Prochlorococcus marinus CUG1417: one gene and its partner. The protein of the gene in region 1 interacts with the protein of each later gene in a pairwise test. Links are inferred from orthologs where the notes say so. Each region holds a gene or a part of one and is shown in the gene's direction. Other genes may lie near its edges.

Region 1 (3,315 bases):
GTCTCCTTTGGAATTTTTAGCACCTACATTTAATTGTAAACCTCGATTTTTTTCATTTAATTTAAATACTTTTGCTCCATAAATATTTGCTACATCAATTGTTTTATCTTCACTGCCACAGTCAACAATAATAATTTCTCCATCTTTTTGAATGATTGACAAGTCTGAAAGCAATAATGGCAAATTATTGGCTTCATTAAAAGTTGGGATTATAATCGAGATCTTAGACAAGTTGATTACTATTTTGAATATCAATTATTGTATCTATATCTATTTTTTTATCTAAAAATTTATATTTTAATTTTAAAGACGCAAAATTATCAATTGTATTTTGCAGAACGCTTTCTGTCCCCCACATAATATTGATAAAAGGTAAATATAGATGCATTGAGATTATTTTTTCTGATAAACCAATAAGCCAATATCCACCATCATTAGATGGGCCCAATATAAGATCATTTTGTTTTAGTTCTCTTAAAGTATTCAATAAATCTTGATGGCATAGATCTGGAAGATCAGTACCAATAAAAATAATATTTTTGATTTTATTTTGAGTACAAAATTTTTTGTTGATGATTATTTGCCTTTTCATTTTTTCGCCCAAGCAACCTTTGCCTTGTAAATTAAATTTTTGGATGCCTAATTCTTTAGACCATCTCCTACAATTTTTTTCCCCTAAACCAGATATAGCTATAGAAATATCAATTAGATTTGTTTCTTGGATAAATTTAGCAACTGAAATAGTATGTTTGGTCATCACACTTTGTACTTTTGCAGAATTACTTTTACCTATATCTTTTGATAACCTTGTTTTGCATCTTCCAAAACCATGCCATTTTGCCATGATAATAAGTAATGCTTTATCCAATACTTTATAGAAACATAAAATAATTATATTCATAAAAAGAAAAAAATATAAAAAATTTTTTTAATTTAGATCATGCATTGTTAAAAATTTTTAAATTTATCCTGATCTTGTGATTTGATAATGGCCAATTATTAAATTCCAATTAGATTAATAATCTAGATAATAAAATTTTGCAAGCAACTAATTCTATTTGGGCGGAAGTTCAACTATCACTCCAGAAAACTTTAAGTAAGCCCTCATTCGAGACATGGATAAGGCCTGCTAAATTTAATTGCTTTGAGAATGGTTTGTTGACATTAACTGCTCCAAATACATTTTCAAGTGATTGGTTAAGAAAGAATTATTGTGAAACTATCGAAAAAGCTACAAAAGAAATTTGTGGTCATGATGTAAAAGTTGTTTTTAAATCTGAAACAAACACCATAGACACCTTAACAAATAAAAAGAAACCAAATGAAGAGAACGTTAATCATAAAACAAAATCTTTTTTTAATAATACCCAAAATAATTCTTCAAAAAATCAATTCAAGAATCCTAACGGTTTAAACTTGCGTTACGTCTTTAAAAGATTTGTTGTAGGACCAAATAGTAGGTTGGCGCATGCAGCAGCTTTGGCAGTTGCCGAATCTCCTGGGAGAGAATTCAATCCATTATTTATTTGTGGTGGAGTAGGTCTTGGTAAAACTCATTTAATGCAAGCAATAGGTCACTATAGAGTAGAAATAGATCCAGATGCAAAAGTTAAATATGTATCTACAGAGACTTTTACTAACGATGTTATTAGTGGTATCAGGAGAGATGGAATGACAGCTATTCGAGATAAATATAGAAACGTAGATTTGATCTTAATAGACGATATACAGTTTTTAGAAGGGAAAGAGTATACACAGGAAGAATTTTTTCATACTTTTAACGCTCTTCACGAATCAGGAAGTCAAATCGTTATTGCAAGTGATAGACCTCCAAGTCAATTGTCGGGAATTCAAGAGAGATTAATCTCTAGGTTCTCAATGGGTATGACAGCAGATATTCAACCGCCTGATCTTGAGACTAGGACGGCTATTCTTCAAAAAAAAGCCGAACAAGAGAGCATGAGTCTTCCAAGGGATTTAATCCAATTTATAGCAGGAAGATTTACTTCTAATATTCGAGAATTGGAAGGAGCATTTACTAGAGCTGTCGCATTCGCATCAATAACAGGGTTGCCAATGACAGTTCAATCAATTGCTCCAATGCTTGATCCAAATAGTGTAGGAGTAGTTGTTACTCCAAAACAAGTTATTAATAAAGTATCTGATTTCTTTAAAGTTTCTACTGATGAATTGATTAGTTCAAGTAGGAGAAAACCGGTAAGTCAGGCTAGGCAAATAGGCATGTATCTTATGCGACATGGAACAAATCTAAGCCTACCAAGAATTGGAGATGAGTTTGGAGGTAAAGACCATACAACAGTTATGTATGCTATTGAGCAAGTTGAAAAAAAATTGTCTATTGATCCAAATATTGCGAGTCAAGTTCAAAAAATAAGAGATTTACTTCAAATAGATTCAAGAAAAAATTTATAGTTTTACGGTTAACTAGAAACAAAATTTCTAGGGTCTTGATCATATCTATGCCTGAAAGGTATCTTATCTATTTCATTGATATCACTGAGTGATTCAATTTTGTTTATTGATTGTCTCAATAACCTTGCTGAAATCAAAGGCATATCTCTTGGAACTGAGATTCTATTTTTTAAGTATCTTAAAGAGATCCCTGAAAGTTTTTTAGGGATTAGAACTTCGCCTGTGATCATATGGGTCAACGCTGATCTCAATGATTCTTCAAAAAATTCTTTATTGTGTGGGTTTACTTTTAGTAAATTGTTTTTATGCTTTATTACCCTTTTAAGAGCGATTTTAGCGAAATGTTCTGAATCATAATTTTTATTTAATTCATAATTACCTAGACCCTTTCCAGTATCTATTAGTTCAGAGAAAATAATCTGTTGTTCATTGCTTTCTTTATAACATCCACCCATTTGTGGGGGTAAATCATGGGAGTGAGTATGAAAGTCTCCTTGAGTGCCTCTATAAACACTTGTTCCTTCAAAAAGGGTGAGCCAGTTGTCTACATGACGGTAACTAGATCTTAAATTAAACCCTTTATAATAAGCTAATGAAGCATTCATTCTCTCCATATATGGAATAAAAATTATATCTCCAACACCAGGCTCTATATTACCCCTATTAGATACTGATGGATCAATAAACCCTGATTTTGATTTGCTTAGGATTTCATTGAGTTTAGAAATGGATTCTTTAAATCTTTTTTTTCTAAAAGAGTTATCTATAAAATTAAGGCTTTCTCGGCAGAGCCAGTTACACCAAGATCTGAAGATTTCTCTTTCTAATTCTCGAATTTTATCAAGGTTACGGGATGTTATAAATGATCCAAGTGCTCCAAAT
Region 2 (3,222 bases), on another replicon or contig:
TCATTATACGCAATAGGTCAAAAATTAGGAGTTGGAGGATGGGCTCTAGTCCTTTGGGGAATTCCATTAAGGCTTGTGGTTGTTTATCACGTAACATGGCTAGTCAACTCCGCGACACATTGTTGGGGTAAAGCACCTTTTGAAAGCGGTGATTCATCTAAAAACAATGCATGGGTTGCTGCATTAACATTTGGAGAAGGTTGGCATAATAACCATCATGCATTTCCCAATTCGGCAAAACAAGGATTATTTAAAGGACAGATAGACATAACATGGGAACATATTAAGATTCTTGCGAAATTTGGTTTTGCAAAAAAAGTAAAGTTACCCTCCAGGTCGTATTATTAACTATATTGTTCAATATTTTCATGGCTAAAAGAGTACAAGTCGCATTAACTGAATCAATCGCATCACTAGGTAAAGAAGGAGATCTAGTTGATGTAGCACCAGGATACGCAAGAAATTTTCTATTACCTTATGGCAAGGCAATGAATGTAACACCAGCAGTACTTAAACAAATTGAAAGGAAAAAAGAAAAAGAAAAAATCGCTGCTGATAAATTAAAGCAAGAAGCTTTAGATTTCCAAACTGCATTATCTACAATAGGAAGGTTCACTATCAAAAAACAGGTTGGAGAAGATGGAGTCCTTTTTGGAACGGTTACCAATGGGGATGTTGCCGAAGCGATAGAAGCGGCAACTAAAAAAGAAATTGATAGGAGAAACATCACAGTTCCTGATATTCATAATTTAGGTTCCTTTACTGCAAAAATAAAATTACATCCAGAAGTAAATGCAGAAGTAAATATTGAAGTAACAAGTTAATTAATTTGTTGCAATATTTTGAAAAGTAGCCAGAGTATATATCTAAGCAATTAAAGATATGGTTTCAGTACCTTTTCCAAATAATGGGCAAAATAAAAATTTTAAAAAGGATTTTAATAGTGAAAACTCTGGATTAGTACCTCCTCAAAACGTTCAAGCAGAGGAAGCTGTTCTTGGGGGCATACTTCTTGATCCAGATGCGATCGGAAGAATTGCAGACTTAATTAAACCTGAAGCTTTTTATATAAATGCCCATCAAGAGATTTATAGAACAGCATTAATGTTGCATACCCAGGGTAAACCAACTGATTTAACGTCAATGAGTGCTTGGTTAGCAGATAATGGATCACTAGAAAAAATTGGAGGAAACAGCAAACTGGTAGAACTAGTTGAAAATGTTTCCTCTACAGCCTCCATAGAACAAGTTGCTAATTTAATTAACGATAAATTCATGAGAAGGCAACTTATCAGATCTGGGAATGAAGTGGTTCAACTAGGTTTTGATCAAACTCAAGATACTAATGAAGTTCTAGATAAAGCAGAGCAAAAAATATTTGAAATCAGCCAAGAAAAACCTTCAAAAGGCCTGACTCAAGCAGCTGAAATCCTTACAAGTACTTTCAATGAAATAGAGTCAAGATCATTAGGTACTTCAGTAGCTGGTATACCAGTAAATTTCTATGACCTTGATGCGATGACTCAAGGTTTTCAAAGAAGTGATTTAATAATTGTTGCTGGAAGACCTTCAATGGGTAAAACTTCAATAGTTCTTAATCTGGCAAAAAATGTTGCACAATCGCAAGATTTACCTGTGTGTGTTTTTAGCCTTGAAATGAGTAAAGAACAATTGACATATAGATTGCTCTCTATGGAAGTTGGAATCGAGAGTGGCAGGCTAAGAACAGGCAGATTACAGCAAGATGAATGGCCATTGCTCGGAGAAGGTATCAATTCATTAGGTCAATTACCAATTTTTATAGATGACAAGCCTAACTTAAGTGTTTTAGAGATGAGATCTCTCTGCAGAAGATTAATAGCTGAACAAAAAAAAGAACTTGGATTAATTGTGATTGATTACCTCCAGTTAATGGAAGGATCAACCCCTGATAACAGAGTGCAAGAACTTTCACGAATAACAAGAGGTCTTAAAAGCATGGCCAGAGAATTAAAAGTACCAGTAGTAGCTTTATCTCAGCTTAGTAGAGGAGTAGAATCTAGAACAAATAAAAGGCCAATGTTAAGCGATTTAAGAGAATCGGGATCTATTGAACAAGACGCAGATTTAGTATTAATGATTTATAGAGACGAATACTATAATCCAGAGACTGAAGATAGAGGAATTACAGAAATCATTGTCACTAAACATAGAAATGGACCCGTAGGAACTGTTAAATTATTATTTGAACCTCAATTTACGAGATTTAGGAATTTAGCTAATTAAATCGATCCTAAAATGCAAGATCATCACTCAACAAATGAATCTTTTGATGTCATCGTTATTGGTGGAGGTCATGCAGGATGCGAAGCCGCTATAACAACAGCAAAATTAGGATTTTCTACAGCCTTATTTACAATCAATTTAGATAGGATTGCCTGGCAACCATGCAACCCTGCTGTTGGCGGCCCGGCAAAAAGTCAGTTGGTACATGAAGTTGATGCATTAGGTGGAATTATTGGTAAATTAGCTGATAAGACAGCTATACAAAAAAGAATATTAAATGCGAGTAGAGGTCCTGCTGTATGGGCATTAAGAGCTCAGACAGATAAAAGAGAATACTCAAAAAAGATGATAGAAATACTACAAAATACAGATAATTTATCATTAAAAGAAGCAATGATTACTGAACTAGATATCGGAAAAACTGAAGAAATTGGATTAAACTCAAAAAAAATCGTCAAAAAAAGAATAAAGGGTGTAAAGACTTTCTTTGGTAGTTATTATTCAGCAAGATCAGTAATCATTACAGCTGGTACGTTCTTAGAAGGAAGAATATGGATAGGAAATAAATCAATGTCAGCTGGTAGATCGGGCGAACAAGCAGCAAAAGGTCTCACTCAAAATTTGCACGAAATTGGTATCAAAACAGAACGTTTAAAAACAGGGACTCCAGCAAGAGTTGATAAAAGAAGTATCGTTTTTGATGAATTAGATATTCAACCAAGTACTGCAGCAGATAAATATTTTTCGTTTGATCCAGATATCAAAAATAATATGCCCCAAGTTAGTTGTCATATCACTAGAACAACTCCCAAAACACATCAACTAATTCGAGACAATTTACATTTAACTCCCATTTACGGCGGTTTTATTGATAGTAAGGGGCCAAGATATTGTCCATCAATTGAAGATAAAATCGTTAAATTTGCTGATAAAGAATCACATCAAATTTTCTTAGAA

What was found.
Region 2: the proteins of dnaA (region 1) and dnaB interact in binary tests that used the Escherichia coli proteins (3 or more experiments, as listed by UniProt). The link is inferred for Prochlorococcus marinus CUG1417 from one-to-one orthologs.

The regions. Positions count from the first base shown.
Region 1 is NZ_JAAORN010000001.1:531,566-534,880, forward strand. The notes cover bases 259-3,235. They hold dnaA (chromosomal replication initiator protein DnaA), read left to right. Parts: upstream 259-1,038; coding sequence 1,039-2,433; downstream 2,434-3,235. Other genes in these bases: HA140_RS03010 (TIGR04282 family arsenosugar biosynthesis glycosyltransferase), read right to left, coding at 259-844; HA140_RS03020 (glutathione S-transferase), read right to left, coding at 2,442-3,235. Also shown: HA140_RS03005 (TIGR04283 family arsenosugar biosynthesis glycosyltransferase), read right to left, coding at 1-231; more of HA140_RS03010, read right to left, coding at 224-258; more of HA140_RS03020, read right to left, coding at 3,236-3,315. UniProt on the Escherichia coli protein: Plays an essential in the initiation and regulation of chromosomal replication. Binds in an ATP-dependent fashion to the origin of replication (oriC) to initiate formation of the DNA replication initiation complex once per cell cycle.
Region 2 is NZ_JAAORN010000002.1:558,664-561,885, forward strand. The notes cover bases 190-3,073. They hold dnaB (replicative DNA helicase), read left to right. Parts: upstream 190-882; coding sequence 883-2,265; downstream 2,266-3,073. Other genes in these bases: HA140_RS09125 (acyl-CoA desaturase), read left to right, coding at 190-348; rplI (50S ribosomal protein L9), read left to right, coding at 369-824; mnmG (tRNA uridine-5-carboxymethylaminomethyl(34) synthesis enzyme MnmG), read left to right, coding at 2,278-3,073. Outside these bases: more of HA140_RS09125, read left to right, coding at 1-189; more of mnmG, read left to right, coding at 3,074-3,222. UniProt on the Escherichia coli protein: The main replicative DNA helicase, it participates in initiation and elongation during chromosome replication. Travels ahead of the DNA replisome, separating dsDNA into templates for DNA synthesis.